One region of the Streptomyces sp. NPDC090119 genome, then DNA from elsewhere that is predicted to be linked to it. Evidence: predicted binding sites of a transcription regulator. Region 1 holds the regulator's gene; the other holds the start of a gene.
What was found. The regulator HrcA, encoded in region 1, represses chaperone genes, less so after heat shock. The targets are predictions, from matches to a motif close to TTNGCACTCNGNNNNNCNGAGTGCNAA.

Region 1 (7,057 bases):
GCCCCCGCTCGCCCTTCCACTGGGTGATGCAGCGCGACGCCTGCCAGGGCACGATCCGGTCGACCCCGGTCTCGGTCATGGTCTCCACGGCGACTTCACCCCGGTCACCCTTGGGCAGTGCCTGCACGACGGTGATGCGGGGCCGCGGCTCCGGCTCCTCGCGCACCTCGGGCAGCTCGACGATCAGCCGGTCCTTGCCCTCGGTGCCGGTGACCCGGCACTGCGCGTAGCGCCCGGCGCCGTCGGTGAGGACGACCTCCTCGCCGGGTTCGAGCCGCTTCACGGAGACGGCGTGCCGTCCCTCGGGGCCGTCGAGTACGTACCGGGTGCCGTCCGCGCGGAAGTGCTCGACGACGAAGACGGGCGCGGTCATCGCGCGTCCCCTCCCTGGGCTCTGATGGGTCGGTACTGGCGCCCCGACTCGCCCCGTACGAGGTTGAGTTCGGCGGCGAGGGTGCGGACGAGTTCGGCCGCGGGCAGCGGCCGGGCAAGCCGGTGGCCCTGGCCCGCCCAGAGCGACATGCCCTGGGCGTCCCCGGCGGCGGTGGCGGCCTTGCGCAGCGGCGCGGTCAGGTGGTGCACGTCGGGGTAGGCGGCGGGCGCGTACGGCCCGTGCTCACGCAGGAAGCGGTTGGTCAGGGCGCGCGCCGGGCGTCCGGAGAAGGCGCGGGTCAGCTCGGTGCGCGGGAACACCGGGTCGGTCAGCGCCCGCTTGTGGGCCTCGGGGGCGCCGGACTCGGGGGTGGCGAGGAACGCGGTGCCGAGCTGGGCGGCGGTGGCCCCGGCGGCGAGGGCGGCGGCGATCTGCGCGCCCCGCATGATGCCTCCGGCGGCGACGACCGGGATCTCGACGGCCTGCGCGACCTGGGTGACCAGGGACAGCAGGCCGAGTCCGGTGCCGTCGTTCTCCGCGAGGTCGCGGTGGGTGCCCTGGTGGCCGCCCGCCTCGATGCCCTGCGCGATCACCGCGTCCGCCCCGGCCCGCTCGACCGCGCGGGCCTCTTCGACGGTGGTGGCGGTGACCAGGGTGACGGTCCCGGCGCGGCGCAGCGCGGCCAGCGCCTCCGGGTCGGGCACACCGAAGTGGAAGGAGACGGCGGCGACGGGATCGTCCAGCAGGACGGCGAGCTTGGCGTCGTAGCCGTCGTCGCGGCCGCCGTCGGGGTCGCCGGTCCCGGTCTCGTACCAGGCGGCCTCACCGGCCAGTTGCTGTGCGTACAGCTCGACCGCGCCGGACTCGGCGTGGGCGGGCTGGGGCAGGAAGAGGTTGACGCCGAAGGGGCGGCTGGTCAGCCCGCGCAGCCGCTTGATCTCGCGGTACATGCCGTCGGCGGTCTTGTATCCGGCGGCGAGGAAACCGAGCCCTCCGGCCTCGGAGACGGCGGCGGCCAGTTCCGGCACGGCGACACCGCCCGCCATGGGGGCCTGCACGATCGGGTGCACGACGAGATCGGCCAGTGCGGAGGACATGCCCGCATGGTGTCATGTCCGCCTGACAAGTCCGAATCGGGCCGGACGGGGCCGACCGGGGTCGGGGGGCGCGAACGCCCCCCGACATCAGCGTCCGTTGAACGCGTCCTTCAGCCGGGAGAACAGCCCCTGCTGGCCGGGCTGGAACTGACCCGTGGGCCGCTCCTCGCCGCGCAGCTTGGACAGCTCCCGCAGCACCCGCTCCTGCTCGGCGTCGAGCTTGGTCGGGGTGGTGACCTCGACGTGCACGATGAGGTCGCCCCGGCCGCCGCCGCGCAGATGCGTGACGCCCCGGTCGTGCAGCGGGATCGACTGGCCGGACTGGGTGCCGGGCCGGATGTCGACCTCCTCCATGCCGTCCAGCGTCTCCAGCGGCACCTTGGTGCCGAGGGCCGCGGCCGTCATCGGGATGGTGACCGTGCAGTGCAGGTCGTCGCCGCGCCGCTGGAAGGTGGAGTGCGGCAGCTCGTGGATCTCGACGTACAGGTCACCGGCGGGGCCGCCGCCGGGGCCGACCTCGCCCTCGCCCGCGAGCTGGATACGGGTGCCGTTGTCGACACCGGCGGGGATCTTCACGGTCAGGGTGCGCCGGGAGCGGACCCGGCCGTCGCCCGCGCACTCGGGGCACGGGGTCGGGACCACGGTGCCGAAGCCCTGGCACTGGGGGCAGGGGCGGGAGGTCATGACCTGGCCCAGGAAGGACCGGGTGACCTGGGAGACCTCGCCACGGCCGCGGCACATGTCACAGGTCTGCGCGGTGGTGCCGGGGGCCGCGCCCTCGCCGCTGCAGGTGTTGCAGACGACCGCCGTGTCGACCTGGATGTCCTTGGTCGTGCCGAAGGCCGCCTCGTCCAGCTCGACCTCGATCCGGATCATCGCGTCCTGGCCGCGCCGGGTGCGCGAGCGCGGGCCGCGCTGCGACGCCGTACCGAAGAACGCGTCCATGATGTCGGAGAAGTTGCCGAAGCCACCGGCCCCGAAACCGCCCGCGCCACCGGCGCCGCCGGCCTGCGAGAGGGGGTCGCCGCCGAGGTCGTAGACCTGCTTCTTCTGCGGGTCCGACAACACCTCGTAGGCGGCGTTGATCTCCTTGAACCGCTCCTGGGTCTTCGGATCGGGATTGACGTCCGGATGCAGCTCGCGCGCGAGCCTGCGGAACGCCTTCTTGATCTCATCCTGCGACGCGTCGCGGCGCACGCCGAGAACGGCGTAGTAATCCGTGGCCACTTACGACTCCGCCAGGATCTGTCCGACGTACCGTGCCACTGCGCGTACCGCTCCCATCGTTCCCGGGTAGTCCATGCGGGTCGGTCCGACCACGCCGAGCTTGGCAACCGCCTCGCCGCCCGAACCGTAGCCGACCGACACGACGGACGTGGAGTTGAGTCCCTCGTGGGCGTTCTCGTGCCCGATACGCACGGTCACGCCCGGATCTTTGGCCTCGCCGAGGAGCTTGAGGAGCACGACCTGCTCCTCGAGGGCCTCCAGCACGGGCCGGATCACCAGGGGGAAGTCATGTCCGAAACGGGTGAGATTGGCGGTGCCGCCGATCATCAGCCGTTCCTCGTTCTCCTCGACGAGTGTCTCCAGCAGAGTGGAGAGCACTGTGGAGACCGTACCGCGATCCTCCGCCTCGAAGGCATCGGGGAGGTCCTCGACCAATCGCGGTACGTCGCTGAACCGGCGTCCGGCCACCTTGCTGTTGAGCCGCGCCCGCAGGTCCGCGAGCGGTGCCTCGCCGAACGGCGCGGGGCAGTCGACCATCCGCTGCTCGACCCGGCCGGTGTCCGTGATCAGCACGAGCATCACGCGGGCGGGGGCGAGTGAGAGCAGTTCCACATGCCGGACCGTGGACCGGGTCAGTGAGGGGTACTGCACGACGGCGACCTGCCGGGTGAGCTGCGCGAGCAGCCGGACCGTGCGGGCCACGACGTCGTCGAGGTCGACCGCGCCCTCCAGGAAGTTCTGGATCGCACGCCGCTCGGGCGCCGTCATCGGCTTCACACCGGCGAGCTTGTCGACGAAGAGCCGGTAGCCCTTGTCGGTGGGGATGCGCCCGGCGCTGGTGTGCGGCTGGGCGATGAACCCCTCCTCCTCCAGCGCGGCCATGTCGTTGCGCACGGTGGCCGGGGAGACGCCGAGGCTGTGCCGTTCGGTGAGGGCCTTGGAGCCGACGGGCTCCTCGGTGCCGACGTAGTCCTGCACGATGGCGCGCAGTACCTGCAGCCTGCGTTCGCTCAGCATGCGCACCTCCATCACGTCGCCCCCCGGCCCCTGCGGTGTACCGCCTGGCACTCTGCGTACGCGAGTGCCAGACTTCCCCGGCCAGTGTACGGCCGTGGGGTGCTCATCGGGCAAGGTCGGTGCGGTCCGCCCGGCTTGTCCCCAGCTAGCGTGCGGGGATGACCGTGACTTGGGAAGACCTCGGGTGGGAGCGGCTGGCCGAAGGGGTGGGGCGGTGCCGACTGCCGGGCTGGGACTGCACGGTGGGGCTGGTGCTGGGCGTGGGCACGGCACTGGTGGTGGACGCGGGGTCGGGCCTCGCGGAGGGGGCCGGGCTGCGGGCCGCCGTGCGGAGGCTGGCCGGGCGCGATGTGACTCATCTCGCGCTGACCCACCCGCACTTCGATCATGTCCTGGGCGCCCCCGCCTTCGCCGGGGCGGAGGTCTACGGCGCGGTCGGGCTGGACGTGGTTCTCGCGCACGAGCGGGAGCCGCTGCGGCGGGACGCGGTCGGCCACGGGGTCCCGGCCGGGGAGGCGGAGGCCGCCGTACGCGCCCTGCTGCCGCCCGCGCATCTGGTGTCCGGCGAGTGGACGCTCGACCTCGGCGGCGGCCGCCAGGCGCTGCTGGCCAACGTCGGCCCCGCGCACACCGCCCACGATCTCGCGGTGCTGGTGCCCGGCTCCCCCGAGGTCGTCTTCTGCGGCGACCTGGTCGAGGAGTCCGGCGAACCGCAGGCGGGCCCGGACGCGGTGCCGTCCCGCTGGCCCGCCGCGCTGGACCGGCTGCTGGCCCTGGGCGGCGAGGACGCGCTGTACGTGCCCGGTCACGGAGCGGTGGTCGACGCTGCCTTCGTACGACGTCAACGCGACGCCCTGGCAGCACGTTTCGGCGTGTCCTGAGTACCGGGCGGCCGCTTCTCCTATGGTCATCAGAATGCGCGACTACTCCCCCGACCTGACCGCCCCCTGGAAGAAGCCTCAGCCGGTGCCCGAGGTGGCGGCGGAGCCGGGGCTGGTGGTGGAGGAGCCCGGTACCGGGTTCTGCGGGGCGGTGATCCGCTGCGAGGCGGGGACGGTGACGCTGGAGGACCGCTTCGGCAAGCACCGGGTGTTCCCGCTGGAGCCGCGCGGCTTCCTGCTGGAGGGCCGCCCGGTCACCCTGGTCCGCCCGGCCGCCGCCCCGGCGAAGCCCGCCCGCACCGCCTCCGGCTCCGTCGCCGTCCCGGGCGCCCGCGCCCGCGTGGCCCGCGCCGGGCGGATCTACGTCGAGGGTCGGCACGACGCCGAGCTGGTGGAGAAGGTCTGGGGCGATGACCTGCGCATCGAGGGCGTGGTCGTGGAGTACCTGGAGGGCGTGGACGATCTGCCCTCGATCGTGGCCGAATTCGCCCCCGACGCGGACGCCCGCCTGGGCATCCTGGTCGACCATCTGGTGCCCGGCACCAAGGAGTGGCGCATCGCCCGGTCGGTGACCAGCGAGCACGCCCTGGTGGTCGGGCACCCGTACATCGACATCTGGGAGGCCGTGAAACCGTCGGCCGTCGGCATCCCCGCCTGGCCCCGCGTCCCCCACGGCCAGGACTGGAAGAAGGGCGTCTGCAAGGCCCTGGGCTGGCCGGAAAACACCGGTGCGGTGTGGCAGGCGATCCTGGCGAAGGTGACGTCTTATCGGGACCTGGAGCCGGAGCTGCTGGGGCGGGTGGAGGAACTGATCGACTTCGTCACGGATAGCGGTGGGGCCTGACCCCAGGCAGGGTCCCGAATTCGTCCGTGTCCAGTTCAATGCCGAGTACATCCAGCGGTAGTCGGTCACCGAATTTGATGATCTCTTGGCTCCGGTAGTCCGCGTCATCCCCCTTGCCTGCGGGCTTTGTGAGCAGTACGGAGTGCCCCATGATCGGGTCGATGACGAGGTACGCGGGAATCTCCCCCGCCGCGTAGATCGAGCGCTTGATCACGTAATCGTGGTGCACGCTGGACTTGGAAACGACCTCAACCACCAAGCTGATCAGTCGGCATGGCACCAGACGTCCGCTGTCCGGCAGCAGGTCGCGCGCAAGGACCACCAGGTCGGGAACAGGTTCACTGGCCTCACCGAAGATGTCGATGTCCTGTGTCTGAAGACGCGACCAGCGCTGCCGTGGGATCTGGTCCTGCACATCGGTCACGATCCTGTTGTGCACGATGTCAGGGCTGGCCATCATCACGATTACCCCCCGGAGGAGCTCGACCTTGACCCCCTCCGGGGGTTCGAGTTCCTCGAAATACTTGGTCATCCCACGTTCGTCCACAGCGGTCATCTCCGTGGCCCTCCACATCCGCCGCGAGCTTTTGACGGCAGCCTACGGACCAGATTAGGGAGTGAACCGGCATCGCGCACCGATTCACCCCGGCGAGTGATCAGTCCACCAGGTCCCGCACCACCGCGTCCGCCAGCAGCCTTCCGCGCAGGGTGAGGGCCGCGTGGCCCTCGGTGTGGCGGTCGGGGCGGAGGAGGCCGTCGGTCAGGGCGCGGTCGGCGGCGGACAGGCCGGCCGGTTTCAAGAGGGACAGCGGGACGCCGTCGCGGAGGCGGAGTTCCAGGAGGATGCGCTCCACCCGGCGGTCCTCGTCGGAGAGGAGTTCGCGGCCCGCACCGGGGGTGCGGCCCGCGGCGAGGGCGGCCGCGTAGGCACCGGGGTGCTTGACGTTCCACCAGCGCACGCCGCCGATGTGGCTGTGGGCGCCGGGGCCCGCGCCCCACCAGTCGGCGCCGCGCCAGTACAGCTCGTTGTGCAGGCAGCGGGCGGCCTCGGTGGTGGCCCAGTTGGAGACCTCGTACCAGTGCATGCCAGCCGCGGTGAGCATCTCCTCGGCGATGAGGTACCGGTCGGCGTGCGTGTCGTCGTCGGTCATCGGGACCTCGCCGCGCCGGATGCGGCGGGCGAGCTGGGTGCCCTCCTCGACGATCAAGGCGTAGGCGCTGATGTGGTCGGGGCCCGCGCCGAGCGCCGCTTCCAGGGAGGCGCGCCAGTCGTCGTCGGACTCGCCGGGGGTGCCGTAGATCAGGTCGAGGTTGACGTGGTCGAACCCGGCGGCGCGGGCCTCGGCCACGCATGCCTCGGGGCGGCCGGGGGTGTGGGTGCGGTCGAGGATCTGCAGGACGTGCGGCTTGGCGCTCTGCATGCCGAAGGAGAGCCGGTTGAAGCCGCCTTCGCGGAGGGTGGCCAGGTAGGCGGGGTCGACGGAGTCCGGGTTGGCCTCGGTGGTGATCTCGGCGTCGGGCGCGAGGCCGAACTCGTCCCGGATCGCGCCCAGCATCCGCACCAGGTCCCCGGCGGCCAGCAGGGTGGGGGTGCCGCCGCCGACGAAGACCGTACGGA
Region 2 (7,057 bases), on a different contig from region 1:
AATCGACGGAATCACGGCTGTCGATCCGATGCGTCGGACCACCCTGATCACCGTGCGGACCTGCGATGTGCCAGAGCGACAAAGATTCACTTTCGCACATGAGCTAGGGCACCTCCTCTGGCAGGACGGCATCCGCGTTCATGAACTGAACGGGAAGAGGACTCCGGAGGAGAGGCGGTGCGATGCCTTCGCTCGTCATCTTCTGGCGCCTGAAGACGGAATCAGATCATGGCTGTCCAACGAGCGTTACCACACGGCCGGCCTGATCGAAGAACGGACCGCAGCCCTCCTGGCACGGCACTTCCGCGTGAGCTTCCCGGTGATCCTCATTCAGCTCGAGTCGATGTCCATGCTCACCACAGAGCAGAAGAAGAGGATGCTGGGTCCCACAGGAGAGCAGCTCGCACAGAAGTACGGCTGGGGACCAGCCTACGAACAGGAGAAGGACGCGTCTCGTTCCACACGTGCTCCTCGCCGCATTCTCGAACGTGCCGTTGAGGCATACCGGCGAAATCTCATCGGGGTCCGCGCGTTGGCCATGCTCGAGGGGCGAAAGCCGGAAGAAGCCGAAGCGAGTCTCAGGGAAGTGGGTATCTTCCCTGACCTGCCGAAACCCAAGAGAGTAGATCGCGACCGATTGGTCGCTCGTGGCCGTACAAGGGGCAAGTAGACTGATCCCGTTGGGGGACGTCGAAGGGTGGAGGCTTGCCCGAGAAGCACGAAACGGCGCTGGGGGAATCCGCTCCGGAGGAACTGGCGGAGCCGCTGTGCATCCTGGACGCGGTTATCTGCGTGCACTTCGTCGGTGCCAACCTCCACAGGCTGCTTGTGGAGGTTCTCCGCCAGGCAGAACTCGTCCTCCTCGTACCACAGGAGGTCTCTGACGAGATCGTGGGCAAGGACCGGAAGTACCCCGGACTGAAACTCAGGTGGACTCGCCTGGTACGCAGCCCGTATGTCCGCGTCCTTCCGGCAATCGAGGCGCAGACGGCCTCGGCCCGCGTCATCGAGGTTTTCGAGGACGTACGAGGGCGACAGCTCGAGGAAGCCCTGCGAGACCCAAGAGATCTTGGAGAGGCAGTGGTCGTCGCGCATGGAGTGCACTTCCAGGACGAGGGCCACGAGGTGTACGTCGCCATCGACGATCAGGGCGGTCAGGCCCTCGCCAATAACCGCGACCTCACGGTCGTTACGGTCGAGGACGTGCTCTGCATGGCCATCGAATTTGGAAAGTTCCCCACCGAGGGAGACCTGAAGAAGGATTACGCGAAACTGCGGGAGTTCGGTAACGGGCTCCCGTCCTACACCTATACGGAACTTCCACTCGCCTACAAGGGCTGGCGGGAACAGGACATGGCCATCTCCTAGAGATGAGTGCACGCCTTCGATCCGGATGTGCGCCGGGTGACTCGGAATCCCCCCCCCAGCGAAGGCACATGACGACCAGACATTGCCAGCATGTTGTCGGTCGGAGCTTTCATCAACCAACGGTCGAGCTCTGAACAGCGCTTCGCCCCGCCGGGAGGACATGGCGGGGCGAAGTCACTTGCCCTGAACGGGCGTTGCCTTAGTGGGAGTGGCCGTGGCCGTGGCCGTGGCCCGCGGTGGCCTCTTCCTCTTCCTTCTTCTCGACGACCAGGGTCTCGGTCGTGAGGAGGAGGGAGGCGATGGAGGCGGCGTTCTCCAGGGCGGAGCGGGTGACCTTGACCGGGTCGATGACACCGGCCTTGACCAGGTCGCCGTACTCGCCGGTCGCGGCGTTGTAGCCGTGGCCCTTCTCCAGGTCCTTGACCTTGGAGACGATGACGTAGCCCTCCTGGCCGGCGTTCTCGCCGATCCAGCGCAGCGGCTCGACGACCGCGTTGCGGACGACGGTCACACCGGTGGCCTCGTCGCCGGTCTTGCCGAGACCGTCCTGCAGGACCTTCGCGGCGTGCACCAGCGCGGAGCCACCACCGGAGACGATGCCTTCCTCGACCGCGGCGCGGGTCGCGGAGATGGCGTCCTCCAGACGGTGCTTCTTCTCCTTCAGCTCCACCTCGGTGGCGGCGCCGACCTTGATCACGCACACGCCGCCGGCCAGCTTGGCGAGGCGCTCCTGGAGCTTCTCGCGGTCCCAGTCGGAGTCGGTGTTCTCGATCTCGGCCTTGATCTGCGCGATGCGGCCCTGCACGTCGGCGGAGTCGCCGCCACCCTCGACGATGGTGGTGTCGTCCTTGGTGACGGTCACGCGGCGGGCGGAACCGAGCACGTCCAGACCGGCCTGGTCGAGCTTGAGGCCGACCTCCTCGGAGATGACCGTGGCGCCGGTGAGCGCGGCCATGTCCTGGAGCATCGCCTTGCGGCGGTCGCCGAAGCCGGGGGCCTTCACCGCGACGGCGTTGAAGGTGCCACGGATCTTGTTGACCACCAGGGTCGACAGGGCCTCGCCCTCGACGTCCTCGGCGATGATCAGCAGCGGACGCGAGGCGTTGCTCTGGATGATCTTCTCGAGCAGCGGGAGCAGCTCGGTGATCGAGGAGATCTTGCCCTGGTTGATCAGGATGTACGGGTCGTCGAGGACGGCCTCCATACGCTCCTGGTCGGTGACGAAGTACGGGGACAGGTAGCCCTTGTCGAAGGCCATGCCCTCGGTGAAGTCCAGCTCCAGACCGAAGGTGTTGGACTCCTCGACGGTGATGACACCGTCCTTGCCGACCTTGTCCATGGCCTCGGCGATCAGCTCGCCGACCTGCTGGTCCTGGGCGGACAGCGCGGCGACGGCGGCGATGTCGGACTTCTCGTCGATCGGGCGGGCCGAGGCGAGCAGGTCCTCGGAGATCGCCTTGACCGCGGCGTCGATGCCCTTCTTCAGGGCGGCCGGGGAGGCACCGGCGGCGACGTTCTTCAGGCCCTCGCGGACCAGCGCCTGGGCGAGCACGGTGGCGGTGGTGGTGCCGTCACCCGCGATGTCGTTGGTCTTGGTCGCCACCTCCTTCACCAGCTGGGCGCCGAGGTTCTCGAACGGGTCCTCGATCTCGACCTCACGGGCGATCGTGACACCGTCGTTGGTGATGGTGGGCGCGCCGAACTTCTTGTCGATGACGACGTTGCGGCCGCGGGGGCCGATCGTCACCTTCACCGTGTCGGCAAGCTTGTTGACGCCGCGCTCAAGGGCGCGACGGGCGTCCTCGTCGAACTTCAGTGTCTTCGCCATGACAGCGGGAGCCCTCTCGGAAAATCTGGGTGGATGTGCCTGCGCCCCCGGCCGCCCGGCTTCTTTACGGTCGCGGGAACCAGGGGCGCAGTGGTGAAGCAGATGCTTCGGGGTGAACTACTTCTCGATGATCGCGAGCACGTCGCGGGCCGAGAGGACGAGGTACTCGTCGCCGTTGTACTTCACCTCGGTGCCGCCGTACTTGCTGTACAGCACGATGTCGCCGACCTTGACGTCGAGCGGCAGGCGCTCGCCGTTCTCGAAGCGGCCCGGACCGACGGCGAGGACGGCGCCCTCCTGGGGCTTCTCCTTCGCGGTGTCCGGAATGACCAGGCCCGAGGCCGTGGTCTGCTCGGCGTCCAGCGGCTGGACCACGATGCGGTCCTCGAGCGGCTTGATGGCAACCTTGGAGCTGGCGGTCGTCACGATCCGACCTCCCCCTTCTGAGAATTCACGGGGTTGACTGTCTGAGGTGGCGACCAGGTCGATCCGTCGTCGCGGGTGCCGGACCTGCCCGTCGCTTTGTTGGCACTCTCATGTGCCGAGTGCCAGTGCCGAGACTATGACCGGGGTTAGCACTCGGTCAAGCGGAGTGCCAATTGCCGTGCGGCGCGTCGGGGATGGGTACCTCTTTGGTGTGGCTTCACCGTGCCGTTGGGACGCTCGTCGTCCAGGGGGCTGCCGCCCCCGGGCCCCCGCTTCGGCCCTGGACGGGCCTCGTCCTCGATCGCCGGACGGGCTGAAGTGTCTACGGGTAGTCCGTCAGCTTTCCCGGCGTCAGGCCCCGGTCCCGGGCCTCCTTCAGCACCTGCGCCGTGCGCTCGGTCAGGGTGCCCTCCCGGCCCGGGGTGATGCGGATGATGTCGCCGGGGGTCAGGTGTCTGGGGGTGCCCTTGTAGGCGAGGCCGTGGCGGGTGGTCGTGGCGCGCCAGTGGGCGGGGGCTTCGGCTCGGGTGAAGACGGTGACCGGCAGGCGGAGTTCGCCGATCAGGGCGGCCAGCCTCCGGTCGCGTACGGCCTCCTCGTCGTAGGTCAGGAAGACGACCTTGTCGGTCGTGGCCACGTGGTCCACCCCCCGCGTCCCCGTACGGACCGAGAGGGGGCGGGCCGGGGAGGGGCGGTGGACGCCCTGCGCGGCCTTCTTGGTGAGGCGTTCGATGGGGTCGACCGACTGGGCGCAGCCGGTGAGCAGCAGTGCGGCCGAGGCGAGCGCGACGGCCCGTGCCGCACGGTGGGCCGGCCGCGCCCGGCGCCTCACAGGTAGTCCTCCAGGCGTGCCACGGCGTATCCCTCGCGGGTGACCTTGTTCAGGAAGCGGCGCATGTCGTCGAGCATCGTGCCGTCCCACTCGTCGGTGCCCCGGAAGTGGGTGAGGACGATGTCGCCCTTGCGCAGTCGCTGGTCGTCCTCGCGGTACTCCCAGTGGTCGACGAAGACCTCCTCGTTCCAGATCGGCGCGTACTTGATGCCGCAGGACTTGGCGGCGCGCAGGGTGTCCTGGTTGTAGTCGCCGTAGGGCGGGCGCAGGACCTCGGGGCGCTTGCCGTACTGCTTCTCCATGATGTCCTGCATGCCGCAGATCTCCTGGCGCTGCTGCTCGTAGGAGAGGCCGGGCAGGTAGGGGTGGGTCAGGGTGTGGTTGTTGACGGTGTTCCCGTACGACTGCATCTTGCGGAAGTAGCCGTAGTCGTCCTTCACCAGGTAGTTGCTGAGGAAGGCGGTGTACGGGACCTTCAGCTCGCGCATCATCTCCAGGAACCGGGGGTCCTTCTCGGCGCCGTCGTCGATGGTGAGGAAGACGATCTTCTTGTCGGTGGGGACGGTGGTGAAGACCGGGGGGAGGTTCTCGTCCTCCTGGTGGTCCACCTGGAACCCCGCGCGCGCGGTGATCCTCGGCTTGACCTTCGGCGGGGCCGGGGCCGTGAGCGGTACCTGGTCGAGCCGCCACTTGCGGGCCGCCGCCACCATGCGCCGCTGCTCCGCGAGGCGGGCCGAGGCGGCGTCAGGGGCCTTGGCGGGGCCGCCCTGCCCGGCGGGGGCGGAGCCAGAGTCCGAGCAGCCGGTGAGCACGGCGGTCGCGGCCAGCGCTGCGGCCGAGCAGCGCACGGCCAGGGACCCGAACCTGGTCCGGGATTTGTCATTTTGTACTACATGTCGCATGGTGCCGGATCTTGGCAGGTACCCGCCCCGATCCCGGCCCGACACCGCCGCCGGAGGCGCACGGTCCACCGACTGGCCCACAATGAGCCGGTGAACGACCAGCTCTCCGCTCTCCAGGGATTCCACGCGCTGCGCACCGACGAGGGCCGGGCCCTCCTCGACGAGGTGCGCGGCACCGCGCCCGTCGACGAACTCGCCGTGGCCACCCGGCTGCGCCGCACCCACCCGGCGGGGCTGGTGTCGGCCGCGCTCGGCCAGGCCCGGCTGCGCCAGCGGGCGGAGGCCAAGTTCGGGGCCGAGGACGCGCGGCGGATGTTCTTCACGCCGAACGGCGTCGAGCAGTCGACCCGGGCGAGCGTGGCCGCGTACCGCGCGGAGCGTATGCGGGCGCTCGGCATCACCTCGGTGGCCGACCTGTGCTGCGGGATCGGCGGTGACGCGCTCGCGCTGGCCCGCGCCGGAATCCGGGTCCTCGCGGTGGACCGGGACCCGCTGACCGCGGCCGTCGCGCGGGCCAACGCCGAGGTGCTGGGCCTCGGTGAGCTGATCGAGGTGCGCGAGGCCGACGTCACCGAGGTGGACACCGCCGGGTACGACGCGGTGTTCGTGGACCCCGCCCGGCGCGGCGGACGCGGCCGCGTCTTCGACCCGGAGGCGTACTCGCCGCCCCTGTCCTGGGCCGTGGCCACCGCGCTCGCCGCTCCCCGCGCCGCCCTGAAGATCGCGCCCGGCATCCCGCACGAAACGGTGCCCGCCGAGGCCGAGGCCGAGTGGATCTCGGACGGGGGTGATGTGAAGGAGGCCGTGCTCTGGTTCGGCACCGACGCGCCGGGCGGCATCCGCGCCACGCTCCTCCCCGGCCCCCGCACCCTCCTGGGCCGGGGCCTGCCCGACCCGGCGGTCCGTACCCCCGGCCGGTACCTCTACGAGCCGGACGGCGCGGTGATCCGGGCCCACCTGGTCGCGGAGGTCGCCGAGGAACTGGACGGCGGCCTGCTGGACGAGACGATCGCGTACATCACCGCCGACGAACTCCGCCCGACCCCGTACGCCACCGCCTACGAGATCACCGACCGGATGCCGTTCAACGTCAAGAAGCTGAAGGCGCTGCTGCGGGAGCGCGGGGTCGGCAACCTGACCGTGAAGAAGCGCGGCTCGGCGGTCGAACCGGAGGAACTGCGGAAGAAGGTCAAGCCGCAGGGCCCCCACGCCGCGACCGTGTTCATGACCCGCGTGGCGGGCGCGCCGACCATGCTGATCGGGCACCCGGCGTAGGCGCCCTCGGCCCCCGGCCCCTCGCGGGCCGGGAACGGCGAAGGCCGCCCCGGTCGGAACCGGAGCGGCCTTCTGATCTGAGCGCTGGGCAGGTCTTGCACCTGCATTTCCCCGCAGGAAGCGGGGCGTCTTGACTTGGACCACCAACGCGCGGCGTTCGTACCGGAGTTGTTCCGGCCGTTCGCTGTGTGATGATCATAGCCAGAGATCACCGTCGCGCGCCACCCGGAGCCGACGGATCGCGCCCCTCAGTTCTCGACCGGCTCGAACCGCCACCGGTGCACCGGCCGGGACACCAGCTCCGGGTCCGGCGCCGGGAGTTCCGGTACGTCCGCGTCGTAGGCCGCGTCCCACCAGGTGATGACCAGCACCCGGTCCCCCGGTGCCCGGAAGGTCTCGCGGCGCAGCGGGCGCGCGGCCAGCTCC

Region 2: groES (co-chaperone GroES) is a predicted target of HrcA. The motif match lies at 3,769-3,795, and genes of this name have one in related genera.

The regions. Positions count from the first base shown of each region.
Region 1 covers NZ_JBIVDK010000002.1:701,879-708,935, forward strand. Annotated here, with positions in the region: gene ACIPPM_RS10605 (16S rRNA (uracil(1498)-N(3))-methyltransferase) at 1-373, opposite strand, end outside; gene ACIPPM_RS10610 (nitronate monooxygenase) at 370-1,470, opposite strand; gene dnaJ (molecular chaperone DnaJ) at 1,558-2,697, opposite strand; gene hrcA (heat-inducible transcriptional repressor HrcA) at 2,698-3,714, opposite strand; gene ACIPPM_RS10625 (MBL fold metallo-hydrolase) at 3,873-4,595, shown strand; gene ACIPPM_RS10630 (DUF3097 domain-containing protein) at 4,630-5,439, shown strand; gene ACIPPM_RS10635 (Uma2 family endonuclease) at 5,417-5,995, opposite strand; gene hemW (radical SAM family heme chaperone HemW) at 6,096-7,057, opposite strand, start outside.
Region 2 covers NZ_JBIVDK010000003.1:855,804-862,860, forward strand. Annotated here, with positions in the region: gene ACIPPM_RS16620 (helix-turn-helix domain-containing protein) at 1-670, shown strand, start outside; gene ACIPPM_RS16625 (hypothetical protein) at 706-1,368, shown strand; gene groL (chaperonin GroEL) at 1,568-3,196, opposite strand; gene groES (co-chaperone GroES) at 3,314-3,622, opposite strand; gene ACIPPM_RS16640 (hypothetical protein) at 3,945-4,454, opposite strand; gene ACIPPM_RS16645 (polysaccharide deacetylase family protein) at 4,451-5,356, opposite strand; gene ACIPPM_RS16650 (methyltransferase domain-containing protein) at 5,339-6,631, shown strand; gene ACIPPM_RS16655 (hypothetical protein) at 6,880-7,057, opposite strand, start outside.